DNA from 3 places in the Arthrobacter sp. TJ-236 genome. Region 2 is predicted to be linked to each of the others. Evidence: predicted binding sites of a transcription regulator. Region 2 holds the regulator's gene; each other region holds the start of a gene.

What was found. The regulator LexA, encoded in region 2, represses DNA repair genes until DNA is damaged. The targets are predictions, from matches to a motif close to TCGAACANNTGTTCGA.
Region 1: the regulator LexA is predicted to act here: its motif matches at 4,421-4,436, upstream of AC4D16_RS00410 (DUF6504 family protein).
Region 3: the regulator LexA is predicted to act here: its motif matches at 2,591-2,606, upstream of ruvA (Holliday junction branch migration protein RuvA).

What each region holds. Positions count from the first base shown of each region.
Region 1 is NZ_JBZCNI010000001.1:96,184-102,520, reverse strand. It holds gene sucB (2-oxoglutarate dehydrogenase, E2 component, dihydrolipoamide succinyltransferase) at 1-115, shown strand, start outside; gene AC4D16_RS00425 (OsmC family protein) at 354-785, shown strand; gene AC4D16_RS00420 (TIGR01777 family oxidoreductase) at 945-1,850, shown strand; gene AC4D16_RS00415 (serine/threonine protein kinase) at 2,029-3,807, opposite strand; gene AC4D16_RS00410 (DUF6504 family protein) at 4,477-4,878, shown strand; gene lipB (lipoyl(octanoyl) transferase LipB) at 4,971-5,705, shown strand; gene lipA (lipoyl synthase) at 5,702-6,337, shown strand, end outside.
Region 2 is NZ_JBZCNI010000002.1:726,234-732,570, reverse strand. It holds gene hisB (imidazoleglycerol-phosphate dehydratase HisB) at 1-523, opposite strand, end outside; gene AC4D16_RS11995 (histidinol-phosphate transaminase) at 608-1,741, opposite strand; gene AC4D16_RS11990 (LysM peptidoglycan-binding domain-containing protein) at 1,751-2,191, opposite strand; gene lexA (transcriptional repressor LexA) at 2,599-3,270, shown strand; gene AC4D16_RS11980 (ATP-dependent DNA helicase) at 3,338-5,428, opposite strand; gene hflX (GTPase HflX) at 5,421-6,337, opposite strand, start outside.
Region 3 is NZ_JBZCNI010000001.1:226,694-233,030, reverse strand. It holds gene yajC (preprotein translocase subunit YajC) at 26-607, opposite strand; gene ruvB (Holliday junction branch migration DNA helicase RuvB) at 708-1,793, opposite strand; gene ruvA (Holliday junction branch migration protein RuvA) at 1,832-2,503, opposite strand; gene ruvC (crossover junction endodeoxyribonuclease RuvC) at 2,738-3,334, opposite strand; gene AC4D16_RS00985 (YebC/PmpR family DNA-binding transcriptional regulator) at 3,395-4,150, opposite strand; gene pdxT (pyridoxal 5'-phosphate synthase glutaminase subunit PdxT) at 4,153-5,019, opposite strand; gene AC4D16_RS00975 (MurT ligase domain-containing protein) at 5,102-6,337, shown strand, end outside.

The DNA of each region.
Region 1 (6,337 bases), on a different contig from region 2:
CCTCAGCCTGACGTACGACCACAGGCTGGTCGACGGCGCCGATGCCGGGCGGTTCCTCCAGACGCTCAAGGCACGACTCGAGGGTGGTGCGTTCGAGGCCGACCTCGGCCTCTGACAGTACCGAGGACCCTGGCGGCGACGACGCCGTCCGCCAGGAGCTGGACGAACGACGAGCAGGGGCCGCGCCACGACAGGCGCGGCCCCTGCCGTCTGTCCGGACTGCTGCGGCGGGCATGGCCGTATCTCCCGTGACGGCTGCGTACCCCGATGGAAGTCCGTCCTGCCGCTCCCTAGGATGGGAGGGAACCACCGGACGCGAGCCCGCGCCCGTCCCGCAGACCCGAAGGAGAACCATGGCTACCGTTCGTTCAGCCCACACCGTCTGGAGCGGGGACCTTCCCACCGGATCCGGCCAGGTCACGCTCGATTCCTCCGGTCTCGGAACCTACGACGTCACCTGGAAGGCGCGTGCCGAGCAGTCCGAGGGGAAGACGAGCCCCGAGGAGCTCATCGCAGCTGCCCACTCGGCATGCTTCTCGATGGCGTTCAGCCACGCCCTCGGCGAGGAGGGCAAGACCCCCGAGCGCGTCGAGACCAAGGCCGACGTCGATTTCCAGCCGGGCACGGGCATCACGGCCATCCGACTGACGCTCGACGCCACGGTGCCGGGTCTCTCCGAGGAGGACTTCCAGCGTGTCGCTCAGGCTGCCAAGGAGGGCTGCCCCGTCTCGCAGGCCCTCGCGGGCGTGAAGGACATCTCGCTGACCGCGACCCTGCACGGCTGATCGACCGGACCGCGCCCCACAGCGGCGAGCGCACCCGGTCCTGACTGATGGAAGGACCCCGGACCCGGTCCGGGGTCCTTCCGTGCCAGAGCGGCTCCTGTGTTGTCGACGGGCTCCCCACTGGTATTCACGCCGCCGAACTAGTGGTTCGATGGGATCATGCGCATCCTCCTCGCCGGTGCCTCCGGGACCATCGGAACCGCCCTCACGCGTCAGCTCGCCGTCAGCCACGAGATCAAGCGACTCGTGCGCCGCGACCCGAAGAACGAGTCCGAAGTCCGCTGGAATCCCTCGACGGGAGACCTCGACGTCGCTGCCGTGGAGTGGGCGGACGCGGTGATCAACCTCTCGGGCGCGGGCATCGCAGGACATCCGTGGACGCGGAGCTACAAGGAGACGCTGTACTCCTCGCGCATCATGCCGACCCGGACACTCGTCGCGGCGATCACGCGTGCGACGAAGCGCCCGCAGGTTCTCATCAGCCAGTCCGCCTCCGGCTACTACGGGGACCGGGGTGATGACGTCCTCACGGAATCGTCCGCGTCGGGTCAGACCCTGCTCGCCGACATCTGCCGCCGGTGGGAAGCGGAAGCCCTCGCTGCCCCGGAGGAGGTCCGCGTGGTGCTCCCCCGGACGGGCATCGTGATGGCGAAGGAGGGTGGCGCCCTCCCGAACCTCCTGATCCCCATCCGCCTGTTCGCCGGGACGTCCCTCGGGTCGGGGCGTCAGTGGTGGCCCTGGATCAGCCTCAACGACGAGATCCGGGCCCTCGAGTTCCTCCTCACCGCACCGCTCAGCGGGCCCGTCAACCTGAGCGCCCCGGCCCCGGCCCCGCTCGACCAGATCGCCCTGCAGCTCGGCAGAGCGTTCAAGCGCCCGGTCTGGTTCCGTGTCCCGGCATTCATCCTGAAGGCCGCGATCGGTCAACTGGGCTACGAGCTCCTACTCGTGAGCACGCGCATGGAGCCGCGAGCGCTCGTCGCGGCCGGCTTCTCCTTCGACGAGGAGACCCCCGAGGCGCTGGCGCAATGGGTGCACCGCACGGTCACGGCGCCGTCCGAGTAGCCTCCACTCGCTGGACCGTATCGGGACCGTAGCCGGACCGTAGCCGGACCGTGTAGGGACCGTATCGGGACCGCATCCGGGCGGAGGGAATCGACGTCCTGGTTCGGAGGCGGCCGCATGGGGGCGTCACGTGGTGCTGGTCCTGGGCGTGGTCGTGGTCGCACGTCCTCGGGCGTCCTCAGTCCTCGGGCGGTTCGACGACGGAATGGATGCGCCAGCCGTCCGCGGTGTCCCACAGCACGAAGATGAGCTCCTGCTGTCCGGCTGCCATGAGTGAGGGGGTCCCGGCGTCGGCGCCCTCCTCCGACGTCCCCTCCGCGGCACGGTTCCCGACCGGTTCCTCGGTGTACGGGGAGATCTGCGCCGTCGCCCGCACGAGAGCGACCTCCGTTCCCTCCGGCGGTGTCGCGACGCCGGAGACAGGTGCGAGGGCGGAGTCCGCCGCGACGTCGTCGTCCGTGAGCCGTTTCTGATCCCGCAGGCCGATGGACAAACCCCGGAGGGTGTTCCCGGATCGCGCGAGGACGGCGACAGCCTCCTGGTCCGCGACCATGGCGGGCGACCCGTCGACGTCGACGGTCCGCAGCACCTCTGGATCGGCGGTCGCGAACGCAGATGCTCGCAGCGCGACGAGACCCGAGAGTGCCACGGAGGGATCCTCGGATCCGGCGAGCTGCTCCGGACTGGCGTCAGATGTCCCGTCGTCGGACGTCGCCTCCCGCTCGGCGCTGTGCCCCGCGCTCACGTCGACCGCCTGACCGTCCGCTTCCGGAGCAGGTGTACCCGTGCCGTCACCCTGCACGGCGGGCTCGCTCACGAGCGATTCCGGCCCGCGGAGACCCTCCGCCGTGAGCATGACCCCCATGACGAGCAAAACGGCGGCTATGCACCCCGACACTACTCCGAGGACGCGCCGGATGCGGTACTGGGCACCGTAGTCGCCCTTCACGGGCTGGAACGTCGTGGAGCTCCGGTGTGGTTCCGATGGGGATGTTCGCGGCCCAGGAGCCGAACCGCGACGGCGGGGTGATTCCTCGTCCGGTGTCGGAGCGACCGCCCTGCCCGGGAACAAGCGGGCCGGCCGGGTGCTTCGGCCTGACCGGCTGGTTCGCGGGGAGCCGTTGACGCGCCGGCCTGCGCCGGTACTGCCGTTTCCGGGTGTGCGCGGGCCGCTCGTCGCACCTGTGCGCCGGAGCCGCGCGATGAGCGAGCGCCGTGGTGCCGGCCGTTCGTCAGCCCTGCGCGTCAGCAGGTCGGGCAGCACGCTCGTGTGCACCGCTGGCACGAGGTCCACCGGTTCCGCCGCCGAGGCGGAGAGCAAGGTACGTGCGAACGATGCAGCGGTGGGACGGCGCTCACGGTTGGTGCTCAGCGCATCCTCGATCAGCTGCATCAAAGTGAGCGGGACATCGGGCACGATCAGCGCGAGCGGCGGACGCTGATCGGTCGGGCCTGGGATCCGTCCGGTCAGCGCGAACCAGGCGACGGCCGCGAGCGCGAACACATCGGCGCCGGAATCGTAGCTGCCGGTCCGCCCGGGATCGAGGAAGCCGGGGGTTCCGGGCATGAGCAGCGGATCGGTTCCCAGCAGTCGGCCCGTGCCGAGGTCGGCGAGCAGCGGGCGGCCCTCGTGCGTGAAGAGGATGTTGCCGGGCGTCACGTCACCGTGGAGGGCCCCTGACGCGTGCAGATGGTCGAGCGCCTGAGCCACGGGAACGAGAGTGGTCACCACCTCCGCGATGGGCAGAGGCCCCCGGCTCGTGACGAGTTCGAGCAGCGAACCGCCCGCTGCGAGCTCCATCAGCAGTCCCGGCCCCTGGTTCGTGCTGATGACCCGGTGCACCCGGACGAGGTGGTCGTGGTCGAGTCGCCGCAGGAGGGCGAGTTCCCGATCGAGGTCGTCGGCGGGTGCTGCATGGTTCCCACTGGCTGTCGGACCACCGGCATCGACGGACACGCCGTCGTTCGAGGGAGCGAACGGTGACCGTCCGACGGATGGCGGGGGGACGTCCGGTACCCCGATGGAGGGCAGAGCGGCCCGGCGTGCGCGACGCCCGGGCATGGGCGTGGGGGTGGGCGCAGTGTCCGGTCCCGCGCCGGGCGGTTGCAGCACACCTGTTCCGTAGTCTCGAGCTCTCGGTAGGCGATCGCCCGGAGCGGATGACGAGGACGGGGAGCCCGGCGGCACCGGCGCCGGATCGCCAGGAGCAGCCCCGGTCCTGGTCGCCACCTTGAGGGCGAAGCGCTGGCCGGCCGAGTCGGTGACGAGCCAGACCGAGGACGAGCCGCCACGACCGAGCAGTCTCCCGGTCGTGAAGCCGACGGCGGTGGGCTGAGCGTGGCCGTCGTCATCACGATCATTCGCTCGGCCGACATGTGTGCCGGACCCGTGCGCAGCCTTAGCCGGATGGACGGCGCCCCCTCGGACCGGCAGGGGTGTTCCCGACGGCGGAACGCCCGGCACGGAGGACGGGGACGGCGGTACGGCATCGCTCATGTGTCCTTTCTAGGTCACGACCGAGACCTCCTCCGGGTTATCCACAGGATCCGGCAGAGAAACCTTGCCCCGATCGAACATGTGTTCTATTTTTATTCGACACGTTCCTTCCACCAGCGTCAGGCCGTCATGCACTCCCCCACGTCATCCCCGTCCGATGCCGGACCCCGAGCGGGTCGTCGTCAGGACGTCGTCAGCACACCGTCGTCCTGGCGGACGCTCGACGAGCACGTGACCCTGACACTCCTCCCCGCCGGCGGGACGGTCCGGCCGCGCACCCTGCGATGGCGGGGTTCTACCTGGTCCGTCGTCGGTACGGCCCAGCACTGGAGCACGTGGCACGCATTCGCCGTCGAGCAGGGCGACCAGGACGTCCCGCCGACGTCACGCGCGTTGCGCATGGAGTTCTGGAGGTTCTCCGCCCAGACGAATCCCGTGGCGCCGGTCTTCCACTTCGAGGTCCGCGGGCGCGAGGACCAGTGGCGCCTCGCCCGACTGGGTGTCGTATTCGACCTGCCCGACGACACCTGAGATCACCGTCCGACGTCGGGACCGGCGTCCGAGCGCGTTGCGCACCGAGGTCACCGGCGGGCGGTGTCGGTGGACGGCGTTACCCTTGGGGCATGACTTTGGTGCTGTCGCGGGTGGGCCTTACTCCTGACCACGTGGAGTACGCGCGGGGCCTCGAGATGCAGCAGGCCCTGCACGCCGCCGTCGTCGCCGGTGAGGCACCCAGCACGGTCCTCCTGCTCGAGCACAGTCCCGTGTACACCGCCGGACGTCGCACCGAGGACCACGAACGTCCGTTCGACGGCACGCCCGTGGTGCCCGTGGACCGGGGCGGGAAGCTGACGTGGCACGGGCCGGGACAGCTGGTCGGCTACCCCATCCTCGCCCTGCGTGACCCGGCGAGGATCGCGGACTACGTGCACCTCCTCGAAGAGGTGATCATCCGGAGCCTCGCAGTGGTGGGTGTCGAGGGTACGCGGATCGACGGACGATCAGGCGTGTGGGTGGCCGCTGACGCCTCCGGCCCCGCGCGGAAGATCGCGGCCATCGGGATACGCGTGAAGGACCGCGTGACCATGCACGGGTTCGCCGTCAACTGCGACAACGACCTCGCTCCGTTCCGGCAGATCGTCCCCTGCGGCATCAGCGACGCCGGGGTCACGACCATCTCGCACGAGACCGGCCGGTCCGTGTCCCCCCTTGACCTCGTGTCGCTGATCGAAGCGGAACTGCGCAACAATGAGGCAGAGCTGCTGGGCGACGACGACGGTGTCGGGGGCGTCGAGGGCATTGCCGGAAAAGACGCCGGATCGGCGCCGCACACCATGTCAGAAGGAGCCTTACTGTGAGCCTTGCACCCGAGGGTCGTCGCCTGCTGCGCATCGAGGCGCGTAACGCCGAGACACCGGTGGAGCGCAAACCGGAATGGATGAAGGCCAAGGTGAACATCGGACCGGAGTTCGTCGCGATGAAGAACCTGGTGAAGAAGGAGGGCCTGCACACGGTCTGCGAGGAAGCCGGCTGCCCCAACATCTTCGAGTGCTGGGAGGACCGCGAGGCCACCTTCCTCATCGGCGGCTCCGAGTGCACGCGACGCTGCGACTTCTGCCAGATCGACACCGGAAAGCCCCAGCCGCTGGATCGGAGCGAGCCGTTCAAGGTGGCGCAGTCCGTCCGCTCCATGAACCTGCGGTACGCGACCGTGACCGGCGTCGCGCGGGACGATCTCGCGGACGAGGGCGTCTGGCTCTACACGGAGACCATTCGTCAGATCCACAGCATGAACCCCGGCACGGGCGTCGAGATCCTCATCCCCGACTTCTCCGGCAAGCCCGAGCACATCGCCGCGATCTGCGATGCACGCCCCGAGGTCTTCGCCCACAACGTCGAGACCGTCCCCCGTATCTTCAAGCGCATCCGCCCTGCCTTCCGCTACGAGCGCTCGCTGGACGTCATCACGCAAGGTCGCGACCTCGGCATG
Region 2 (6,337 bases):
CGACGATGTGGTGCGGGTCGCGTCCGGCGATCACGGTGACGTGCAGGCAGATCCCGGCGTGCAGGGCGATGGCCTCGAACACGTGGCGCGTGAGCGACCCGGTGAAGTGGCCTCCGACCAGGTGGTACTCCTGCCCGGCGGGCTCACCCCCGTGGACCAGGTAGGGGCGTCCGGAGATGTCGACGACGGCCTGGGCGAGCGCCTCGTCGAGAGGCACGGTGGCTTCCCCGAAGCGACGGATACCGGCCTTGCTGCCGAGTGCCTGCCTCAGCGCCTCACCGATGGCGATGGCGGTGTCCTCGACCGTGTGGTGGACGTCGATGTGCGTGTCACCGCTCGATTTGATGGTGAGGTCGATCAGGGAGTGCTTGGACAGAGCCGTGAGCATGTGGTCGTAGAACGGCACGGTGGTGTCGATCGACGAGACTCCGGTGCCGTCGAGGTCAAGCTCGACGAGCACGCTGGACTCGCTGGTGACGCGCTCGATGCGTGCCGTACGAGTGCCGGAGGCAGTGACTGTCATGACATCCCTTCGAAGGATCGATGATCAGGGGGTGTGGTGGGCCTTCGCCCAGGACCGCGGATCGCGCGGACCCGCCGAACCAGTCTAGAAGACGTGCGCGCCGGGCACGGTGGCCTGGTCGCGCTCGAGGAGTCCGGAGAGCACCCGGAGGAAGACGGTGGTCTCCTCCTCCGTGCCGGCCGTCACCCGCAGTGAACCGGCGATCCCGACGTCGCGGATCAGGACGCCCGCCTCGAGGAGACCCTCCCAGATCCGGCGGGGATCCTCGAGGCCCGAGAAGAACACGAAGTTCGCATCCGACGGCGCAGGAGTGAGGCCCAGATCGGTCAGTTCGCGGACGATGCGGTCCCGCTGCACCTTGATCGCCTCGACGTTGGCCAGGAGGGTGTCGGCGTGCGTGAGGGCCGCGTTCGCCGCCGCCTGCGTGAGGGCGGACAGGTGGTACGGGAGCCGCACCAACCGGAGGGCGTCCGTCACCTCGGGGGCCGCCGCGAGATACCCGAGCCTCGCGCCCGCCATCGCGAAGGCCTTGCTCATGGTGCGCGAAACCATCAGGCGCGGCCGGCCGGGCAACAGGGTCAGCGCACTCGGGGTGCCCTGCTGGAGGAATTCGCCGTAGGCCTCGTCGACGATGATCATCGCCCTGGCCGCCTCACCCGCTGCATAGGCCGCCTCGATCACGTCGAGACCAAGGGCCGTCCCCGTGGGGTTGTTGGGTGAGCAGAGGAACACCACGTTCGCGCCCGACTCCGTGACCGCCCGCGCCGTGGACTCGGGGTCCATCGCGAAGGCCGCTCCGCGCTCCGCGGTCACGTAGCGCGTCCCCGTGCCGCTGGCGAGCAGCGGATACATGGAGTAGGTGGGCGGGAAGCCGATGGCCGTGCGTCCGGGACCGCCGAAGGCCTGCAGTATCTGCTGGAGCACTTCGTTCGAGCCGTTGGCCGCCCAGAGCTGGTCGGGCGTCAACCCGTGACCCAGGTACGCGGCGAGGTTCGCGCGAAGTTCCGAGAACTCGCGGTCCGGGTACCGGTTCAACCCGCCGGTGGCGTCCGACACGGCGGCCACGATGGCCTGGTGGACGTCGGCGGGGACACGGTGCGTGTTCTCGTTGACGTTCAGGAGGATGGGGACGTCGAGCTGGGGCGCACCGTAAGGGTGCTGCCCTACGAGGTCGTCGCGGAGGGGCAGGCTCGCAAGGGCGTCGGCAGAGGAAGGCACCTGCCGAGTTTAGCCCTGGACGGGTACCGAGATGCTCTGTCCGGCTTGCACCACGGAGGTCCGCAGGTTGTTGAGCTCGACGATCTCGGCGACGACATCCCGCGTATCGCGATCAGGCGCATAGGACGAGGCGAGGCCCCAGAGTGTCTCCCCCGCCGCGATGGTCACGTCGATGGTCGGCGCTGCCTGCGACGGCCCGTCCCCTGCCTGGGCCTGGGACGTCAGGAACGCCCCGAGCAGGATGAGCATCGCGACGATCAGGGTGATCGGCAGCCCGACGAGGAGGAGACGCCCGCGGCGGGTCAAGGTGATGCGATCGGGTACGGCGGCGGGCGTGTGGACGCGCTCGGCGCCGGCCGACGTCCGGGGACGGGCGACGGTGGGCACGATGACGCCACGATCGACGATGGACGCCGTGGAGCTGCCCTGCAGAACCAGTGCTTCGGTCATGACCTGCCTCTTCCCTTCGAACGGTCCGTCCGGGATCTGATCCCGAATCGAACATGCGTACTAATACTCCTGAGTCCTTTCTAGCACTGAGGAACGATGCGTGTCGAGACTCGCTCGAACATATGTTTGAAAACAAGCATCGACTCGCCTAGCGTGGCGTGAAGGACCGACGACCGTTATTCCTTGTCCCCTCGGGGACCCGGGCTTCCGATCTAGGTCCAGACAATCACCCGCCACCGACAGAATCGCTCCCGCGGTCCGGACGGTCCGGCGGGGGAACCCAGATCTGGACGAAGGGCATGCGCGTGGCGGAAGCAGCACCGGCAGACCGGCAGGAATCGAACACAGCGAGCAGTCCGCGCGCGGTTCCCGGGCCGGCCGGTCGTGGTCGTCCCCGCGGGCGGTCGGTGTCCAAGGGCCTGACGCCGCGGCAACTGACGATCCTGGAGACCATCCAGCGGTCCATCTCGGACAAGGGCTACCCGCCGTCGATGCGTGAGATCGGCGACACCGTCGGTCTCGCGAGTCTCTCGAGCGTGACCCATCAGCTGTCCCAGCTGGAGCGCCTCGGCTACCTCCGGCGGGATCCCAAGCGTCCGCGGGCCATGGAGGTCCTCCTCCCGCTCACGCTGACGACCGACGGCGCGTCATCGGACCCGTCGGACGGCGGGGCGGCGTCGAGCGCGGATCAGCAGATCGCGGTGGACACCGCACTGGTACCCCTCGTAGGACGCATCGCGGCTGGTGGGCCGATCCTCGCGGACCAGGTGATCGAGGACGTGATGCCCCTCCCTCGCCAGATCGTCGGGCACGGGGAGCTGTTCATGCTCAAGGTCTCCGGTGACTCCATGGTCGACGCAGCCATCTGCGACGGCGACTGGGTGGTGGTGCGGAAGCAGCAGAGCGCCCAGAACGGGGACATCGTCGCGGCGCTGCTCGACGACGAGGCCACCGTCAAGACCTTCCGCCAGCGTGACGGGCACACCTGGCTGCTCCCCCAGAACACGAGGTACGAACCGATCCTCGGCGACCACGCCAGCATCATGGGCAAGGTCGTCTCGGTGATGCGAGCGCTCTGACGCCGTCAGGCCCTGACCGGCCGTGTCAGCGCCGTCGACGGCGGTCGTCACCGCCCGTCAGGCCGGGTCAGCGTGCGGAGAGCCGCTCGAGGATGCCGGTCACGGTCGCCCGGTCGGTGGTCGCCCAGAAGGGCGGCAGCGCAGCGCGGAGGAACCCGCCGTACCGCGCGGTCGCGAGGCGGCTGTCGAGCACCGCGACCACGCCGCGGTCCTCCGCCGCGCGGATCAGACGACCCGCGCCCTGCGCGAGCCGCACCGCGGCATGCGTCGCCGAGACACTCATGAACCCGTTGCCCCCGTTCCGCGCAACGGCTCGCGTGCGCGCCGTCATGAGCGGATCGTCCGGCCTCGGGAACGGGATGCGGTCTATGATCACCAGCCTGCAGGACGACCCGGGGACGTCCACCCCCTGCCAGAGGGACATCGTCCCGAACAGGCAGGTGTCCGGCTCGTCGGCGAACTGTGTCACGAGGGCGTTGAGCGAGGATTCGCCCTGGCACAGGATCTCGAAGTCCACCTCGGGCCGGAGTGTCTCCGCAGCCTCCTCGGCGGCCCGTTTCGAGGAGAAGAGGCCGAGCGCTCCCCCACGGCTCGCCGTGATGAGCGTGAGGATCTCCGCGAGCTGGGCGTCGGACACCCCCCGCTCCGGCTTCGGCAGGTCCTGTGCCACGTAGAGCACACCCTGCTTGGGGTAGTCGAACGGGCTGCCGACGTCGACCCCGGTCCAGGCCGGGGCACCCGGGCCACTGAGCCCGAGCGATCCCGCGACAGGACCGAACTCGGAACCGATGGCCAGCGTGGCGGAGGTGAGGATCACCGTGTGGTCCTCGAACAGACCCTCGCGCAGGCGACCCGCCACCGAGAGCGGGGCGACGTTGAGGGTGGCCGGTGAGGTCTCGTCCGGCTGGGAGTACCCGGAGCCCGGAGTGAACGTGCTGGGGCGGGAAGCCCACACCACCTCGTTCAGGTCGGCCGCGGCGAGGATCCGCTCGGCGAGTTCGAAGACGAGCGTCACCCGGGCGCGCGCCACCTGCCGCCCGCCGTCGGCGTCGGCCTCCGACTTCCCCTCGGTCTTCGTGTCCGACAGGGCGGCGCGGGAGGCGTCCCGCACCTGCTCCAGGGACTGCGCGAGTTCCTCGGGCAGTCCGCCCGGCAGGAGCCCCGACGGCAGGCGTTCCGAGGCCGCCTCGAAGGCGTCGCCGGCCGTGTCGAGAGCGCCCGTGCTGATGGACGCGTGCCGCCGCAGCGCTGCAGCGGCGGCGGAGACCATCGACGCCGAGAGCTGACCGGACACGGCACCGGTGACGCGGTCGTGCAGCTCGTGGGCCTCGTCGATGACCACGACGTCGTACTCCGGAAGTACGGCGAGCCCCTCGAAGGCACTGATCGCGAGCATCGCGTGGTTGGTGATGATGATGTCGGCGTCCGCCGCCGCCGCGCGCGCCTTCTCGCTGAAGCACTCCTGCGCCACAGGGCAGCGCGCCGCACCGAGGCATTCCATGCTGGACACCGACACCTGTCGCCACGCGCGGTCGCTCACGCCGGGCACGAGGTCGTCGCGGTCGCCCGTCGTCGTCTCCTCGGCCCACTCACGCAACCGCACCACCTCCTGGCCGAGGGCCGAGGCGGGAGCACCGCCGCCCAGCGGCGGGGACGGATGCTGTGCGGCGTCCTCCCCGAGGCTGAACAGCGTTCCCGGGGCGTCCTCCTCCGGGAAGCCGCCGCCGGTCTTGTGGAGGCAGACGTAGTTGGAGCGCCCCTTGAGGAGCGCGACGTCGACCGGGCGGGAGAGCGCCGGGCGGACGGCGTCGAGCAGCCGCGGGAGATCCCGTCCCACGATCTGCGCCTGCAGGGCGAGGGTCGCCGTGGAGACGACCGACGGGCGGTCGCTCTCCATGGCCTGCGCTATCAGCGGCACGAGGTAGGCGAGGGACTTACCGGTTCCCGTGCCGGCCTGGACGAGGAGGTGATCCCCCGAGTCGATCGCCTCACTGACCTGTCGCACCATCTCGTGCTGTCCCGCGCGCATCTCACCGCCCATCGCACCGACGGCGGCGTCGAGCAGTTCGAGGGATCGGCGGGCGTGGGGGGAGGGCACCCCGCCGGCCGCGGTGTCCGGCGCCGCGATCACGGCGCCGGACCGCGTGGACTCACTCATGCCGCAGGTACGGCTCCAGTTCGGCTGCCAGACCCTCACGCACCATCACGTCGAGGCGCGTTCCCTCGTCCACGTGCTCCATGCCGAGGATCTCGGCGTCCTCCTCGTGCAGGCGGCTGACGATCTCCCCGTGCTCGTAGGGGATCATCAGGTCCATCTTCACCCCGGGTCGCGGGATGCTGGTGCTGACCAGTTGGCGCAACTCGGTCAGGCCCTCGCCCGTGCGGGCGGAGACGACGACGGAGCGCGGCTCACGCTGCCGCAGGCGCTCGATGACGAACGGATCGGCTGCATCGGCCTTGTTGAGCACGATGATCTCCGGCACCTTGCGGGCGTCGACCTCCGTCAGCACGGCGCGGACGGCCGCGATCTGCCCTTCGGGGTCCGGGTGGGACGCGTCGACGACGTGCAGGATCAGATCCGCGTCCGCCACTTCCTCGAGCGTGGAACGGAACGCCTCGATCAGCTGCGTCGGGAGTGACCTCACGAAGCCGACGGTGTCGGCCAGCGTGTAGCCGATGCCGTCCGGCGTCTCGGCCCTGCGGATGGTCGGATCAAGAGTCGCGAACAGGGCGTTCTCCACGAGCACGCCCGCGTCCGTCAGCCGGTTCAGCAGCGACGACTTCCCGGCGTTGGTGTACCCGGCGATCGCGACCGAGGGAACCTGGTTCCTCCGTCGGTTGGAGCGCTTCGTCTCGCGGGCAGGTTTCATGCCCGCGATCTCACGACGGAGCTTCGCCATCCGCGTACGGATCTTCCGGCGATCGAGCTCGATCTTCGTCTCACCGGGACCACGGGAACCCATACCGGCGCTGGCGCTACCCACCTGGCCACCGGCCTGCCGGGACATCGACTCGCCCCAGCCACGCAGGCGCGGCAGCAGGTACTCGAGCTGTGCGAGTTCGACCT
Region 3 (6,337 bases), on a different contig from region 2:
CACGCTGTCCGCGCCCCTGGACATGCTAGTTGTCGCGCTTGACCGGGGGGTCGTTCGGACCCAGCGGGTCGCGCCCCTCGCGGTCCTGGTCGGGCAGGCCGGCCGCGCCGGTGGATGTGGCGGCGGTGGAACCGCCCGCGGTCGTACCGGTGGACCCCGTGGACCCGGCCGGGGCGGAGCGGTCGACGTCGTCGATCGAGGAGGCGTCGTCGGGGACCGACGAGGAGCCGAGCTCGTGCGCGGTGGCGTCGTCAGCGGTCGCCGTGTGGTCGACGTCGTCCGAGGAATCGGCGGCGGTCTCCTGCAGCACCACCTTGGAGAGAGCCTGCGTGTGCACCGTCGCGAAGGTTCCGGGCGACAGCTCGAGCACGGCCTTGTTGTTCTCCTGGTCGATCGACACGATGGTGCCGTAGAGCCCGAACTGGGTCATGACCTCGGTGCCCGGCTCCATCTGCGTCCGCATCTCCTTCACCTGCTGCTGGGCCTTGCGTTGGCGCCGGAACATGGAGAAGAGGAGGAAGGCGAGGAGCAGCGGCAGCAGCAGGCTGAAGATGTCGAACGGAGGGGCTTCTCCGGAGGCGGTCTGGGCGACTACAGCAGCGAGCACGTGGGGTTCCGATCCTGGGACTGGGTGTGGACGGCGTGGATGTGGGCCGGCACACGTTCGTGAGACACCAGTGTAAAGGTGAATACCGGGCGTCCCGACGTCAGGACTCGGGCTTCGCCCAGCTGTCAAGGGTCGATTCGCTGCCGAGGAGGTCTTCCGGAGCCACCGAGAACAGGTCCTCGGGCATGGCTGCCGCGACGTGCGGAGGCATGACCAGGCCGAGGTGCTGCCACGCCGCAGCGGTGGCGATCCTGCCGCGAGGGGTGCGTCCGAGCATCCCCTCCCGCACGAGGTAGGGCTCCGCGACGGTCTCCACCGTCTCGGGTTCCTCGCCCACGGCGATCGCGAGGGTGGAGAGTCCCACCGGACCTCCGTTGAACTTGGTGATCAGGGCGGTCAGCACCGACCTGTCGAGGCGATCCAGGCCCCGTGCGTCCACCTCGTACATGTCGAGTGCCGCGCCGGCCGCCCGCGCGTCGATGAGTTCCTCGCCGTGCACGAGGGCCCAGTCGCGGACACGGCGCAGCAGGCGGTTCGCGATACGCGGTGTGCCACGCGAGCGGCCGGCGACCTCCGCGAATGCGACCGAGTTGACCTTCATGTCCATCAGCATGGCCGACCGCCGCAGCACGAGTTCGAGTTCCTCCGTGGAGTAGAACTCGAGGTGCCCGGTGAAACCGAAACGGTCCCTGAGCGGTCCGGGCAGGAGTCCGGCCCGGGTGGTGGCGCCCACGAGGGTGAACGGAGGGAGTTCCAGCGGGATGGCCGTGGCCCCCGGGCCCTTGCCCACGATGATGTCGACGCGGAAATCCTCCATGGCCATGTAGAGCATCTCCTCGGCCGGGCGGGACATGCGGTGGATCTCGTCGAGGAAGAGCACCTCCCCCTCGGTCAGCGAGGAGAGGACGGCGGCGAGGTCGCCGGCGTGCTGGATGGCGGGGCCGGAGGTGATGCGCAGCGGCGCGTTCATCTCCGCGGCGATGATCATGGCGAGCGTCGTCTTGCCGAGTCCGGGTGGCCCCGACAGCAGCACGTGGTCCGCGCTGCGCCCGCGCATCCGGGAGGCCTCGAGCATCAGGGAGAGCTGGCGCCGCACCCGCTTCTGCCCCACGAAGTCGTCGAGGTTCTTCGGCCGGAGCGCGGCCTCGACCGCGCGGTCCTCGGGGTCGGCGGAGGCCGCGACCAGGGGGACGTCGTCGGGCTGGTGGTCCGGATGCCGGTCCGTCACGAGCCCACCGTCGTCCTCGTCGGGGCACCGGATTCGCGCGTCCCGGCGGACCTCGTGCGCGCCGAGCTCCGGGCGCCGTCCTGCCCGAGCCGGCGGAGGGTGAGTTTGAGGATCTGGCCCACGTCACCGGTCGCCGCGACCTCGGGCGCGTCGGCGACGGCTGCGTCGATGGCCGCGCCGGCGTCCTTCTCCGACCAGCCGAGGCCCATCATGGCGGTGAGGACCTGACCCTGCCACGTCGCCAGGGGGACGCCCGGCGCCGAGTCGAGCGGTACGAGCTTCCCGGCGAGCTCGAGCACGATCCGACGGGCTCCCTTCGGGCCAATGCCGGGTACCTTGCTGAAGGCCTTGTCATCTCCGGCCGACGCCGCGACGCGGATGGCCTCGGGAGTGTGCACCGCGAGCACGGCCAGAGCCAGGCGCGGGCCGACGCCGCTGACGGCAAGGAGGGTCTCGAAGACCTCGCGCTGGTCCGCGTCCTCGAACCCGAAGAGCGTCATCGAGTCCTCGCGGACGATCATCGCCGTGGCCACCGTGGCCTGCTCCCCCGTGCGCAACCCGGAGAGGGTCTGCGGCGTGGCCTGCACCTGCATGCCGAAACCGTTGACGTCGATCACGGCGGAGTGCAGACCGACGTGGGTCACTGTCCCGCGGAGGGAATTGATCATGGGGTGCTCCAGGGGGCGGAGGGACGGGAGATGAAGAGGTCGTTGACGTACCGACGGTCCACGTGGCGGCTGACCGCACCGCTGCCTTCGAAGATACGTTCTATTGCAGAACGGTACCGGCCGGGGTGCCGCCGGTCGAGCCGCCACACCGACGCGGGCGCGGCGCGGGCGCTCGGGCGACGCGAGAGCCGTCGCTCGAGCAAAGTGCAGAGCCGACTCTCGAGCAAACGTACGTCACCGACGTCGGGCGCGGGCTTCCGCCTCGGCCCAGATGCGCTGCGCCGGTGTGATCGCGGCGCCGCTCGCGGCTCCCCCGGTCGCGACGGCACCCGCGCCCGCACTCACGCCGCTGACGCTACGGCGCCACGCGTGCGTGATGGCGAGTGCCAGGGCATCCGCCGCGTCCGCGGGTCGCGGCGGCGTGTCGAGGCGCAGGATCTTCGTCACCATCTTGGTCACCGCCGCCTTGTCGGCCTGACCGTTACCGGTCACCGCCGCCTTGACCTCGGTGGGAGTGTGCAGGGCGACCGGCACGCCGCGGCGCGCCGCGGACACGATGACGACGCCGGAGGCCTGCGCGGTGCCCATGACGGTGCTGACGTTCAACTGGCTGAACACACGCTCGACCGCGAGCGCGTGCGGCTTGTGGAGATCGAGCCACAGGTCCACCGCCTCGGAGATGACGAGCAGCCGCTCGTCGAGGCTCCGGTGCGCTTCCGTCCCCACCACACCCACGGCCACGAGGGTGGAGCGCCGGTTCGGTTCGACGTCGACGACCGCGAGCCCGCAGCGCGTCAGTCCCGGATCCACGCCCATGACCCGGTACGTCACGGCAGGTCCCGGGTCGTGAGAGCCGCGGCGGCCGCGCGCATCACGGGGAAGGCCTCGATGTCAGTCGTCCTCGAGCTCGGCGAGCACGTCGTCGGGGAGGTGCGCGTTGGAGTAGACGTTCTGGACGTCGTCGAGCTCCTCGAGTGCGTCCACGAGCTTGAGGAACGTGCGCGCGCCGTCCGCGTCGAGGTCCACCTGCATGGAGGGGACGAACTCGACGTCGTCGGTCTCGTACTCGATGCTGCTCTCGTCCAGCGCGGCGACCACGGCGCGCAGGTCCTGGGGCTCGGAGACGATCTCGAACGAGTCGGCCGATTCCTTCACCTCGTCGGCGCCGGCGTCGAGGACGGACATCAGCAGTTCGTCCTCGGTGAGACCGTTCTTCGGCAGCGTCACGACACCCTTGCGTGTGAACAGGTACGCCACGGAGCCCGGGTCGGCGATCGTACCGCCATTGCGGGAGATGCCGAGGCGCACCTCGGAGGCGGCCCGGTTCTTGTTGTCCGTGAGGCACTCGATCAGCAGGGCCGAGCCCTGGGGTCCGCGCGCCTCGTACATGATCGTCTGGTAGTCGACTGCCTCGCCGAGCAGGCCCGCTCCGCGCTTGACCGCGCGGTTGATGTTGTCGATGGGAACCGACGTCTTCTTGGCCTTGGAGACAGCCAGCTCGAGGCCGGGGTTGCCCGCCACGTCCGCGCCGCCCGCACGCGCCGCGACCTCGATGTTCTTGATCAGCTTGGCGAAGGACTTCGCGCGCTTGGCGTCGATCGCGGCCTTCTTGTGCTTGGTTGTTGCCCATTTGGAGTGGCCCGACATGCTTACGCTTCTCCTCTGATCATCCGGATGAAAAGTTCATGGACCCGCCGCTCGCCGGTGACCTCCGGGTGGAAGCTCGTGGCCAGCAGGGTGCCAGAACGCACTGCGACAATCCTAGCGGCGCGTTCGGGCGCCGAGCCGGGCCCGGCGACGTCGTTCCCCGCACTGTCGTGTACGGGGTGTGAGGGCCGATCCGCCGACGCAGCGGGAGGGGTGGGCGCGGCCGGTACCTGGGCGAGGACCTGCACGGCCGGCCCCACCTGCTCCACCCACGGCGCGCGGATGAACACGGCGCGCACGGGCTCGGTCGCAGCCGATCGGTCCGTCGCGGCGAGGCCCTCGAAGGCGAGGTCCGTCTCGAAGGACTCGCGCTGGCGGCCGAAGGCGTTCCTCCGCACCACGATGTCCAGTCCACCGAGGGTCTGCTGGGGGTTCCCCTCCCGGTCGAGCGAGGGGTCCGCGACGACGTCGGAGAGCATGATCATGCCGGCGCAGGAACCGTAGACGGGCAGGCCCTGACGGATCAGTTCGCGCAGGGGCCCCGCCAGCCCGAACGTCCGGGTGAGCTTGTCGATGGTGGTCGACTCGCCGCCCGGGATGATCAGGCCGTCGATCGCCTCGAGCTCGGACGGCCGCCGTACGGGGATGGCCCGGGCGCCCAGCGATGCGAGCGTCGCCACGTGTTCGCGCACGTCGCCCTGCACCGCGAGCACTCCCACGACGACGGCGCGGCGGCCGGGCTCCGGCCCGGACTCCAGCCCCGACGACGGCGCGGGTCCGGGAGTTCGCTCCTCCCCCACACGGACGGAGCGACCTGCCGGGGACGGCACGATCTCCGCAGGGGACAGCACGGGGAGGGATGACGTCATCAGGCAAGTCTAGGTCGCCCGGGCCCGCGGTCCCGCGCCGCGCATGCCGGGCCGACGCCGGTGACTGCGATAGTTTTGACGCATGAATCCCCTTCCGGTCCTCCTGGGCAAGGCCGTGCGGTTCGCCTCCCGCCTGCGCGGCGGCGGCTCCGCCTTCCCGGGCCTCGTGGTCGAGCGCCTCGACCCCGCCTTCATGGGCCGCGCACTCTCGACGGTGCCCCGCGGCGTCGTGGTCATCAGCGGGACGAACGGCAAGACGACGACCACCAAGATGGTGGTGGAACTGCTCGAGGGTCAGGGCCTGACGGTCTTCACGAACCGCACCGGCAGCAACTTCACCCGAGGCGTCGCGGCAGCCCTGCTGGGCGCGGTGGACTGGCGCGGCCGCCTGACGGCCGACGTCGCCGTCCTGGAACTCGACGAGGCGCACGCGGTGCACTTCGTGAAACTCGTCCCGCCCCGCTACTCGCTCCTGCTCAACGTGCTGCGCGACCAGCTGGACCGCTTCGGCGAGATCGACGCGACCACGCGGCTGCTCGAGCGCATCGCGATGGCGACCACCGGCACGGTGGTGCTCAACCGCGAGGACCCCCGCGTCGCAGGGATCGCCTCCTCGGTAACCGGTGCCGCCGTCACCTACTTCGGCCTCGACGCCTCGCTCCGCAGCACGTTCCCGAACGACGACGAACTACGCGGTGCCGAGGGCACGGCGCCGGCGTCCGCGCTCCCGGCCGACGTCGTCCTCCGCTCGGTGGACGGCGCCTCGGCGCAGTTCGAGGTGGACGGGGTCCGAACCCGCACGGACCTCCGCCTGCGGGGCGTGTACAACATCTTCAACGCGGCAGCCGCGCTCGCCGCGGCTCGAGCTGTACTCGGTACCGCCGCGGACACCGACCGGCTCTTCGAGTCCCTCGCCGCCGTCGAACCCGCATTCGGCCGCGGCGAGAGCCTCGTGGTGGACGGACAGGCCCTCGAGCTGGTGCTCGTGAAGAACCCGAGCGGGTTCCGCCTGGGCCTCACGTCCTTCGACCCCGCGGGGTGCGCGACGATGATCGCCATCAACGACAACTACGCCGACGGCCGGGACATGTCCTGGCTGTGGGACGTCGACTTCGACTCGCTCGGCCTGGGCGGCGTGGAGATGGTGAGCGGCGTCCGCGCCTACGACATGGCGTTGCGGCTCACGTACGACGACGTCCGGGTGGGCGCCGTCGAGCCGGACATCACGGACGCCCTGAAGCAGTTCATCAGCGGCTCCCAGGGCCGTCCCAAGCGCATCTTCTGCACGTACACGGCCATGCTCGCGGTACGCCGCGAA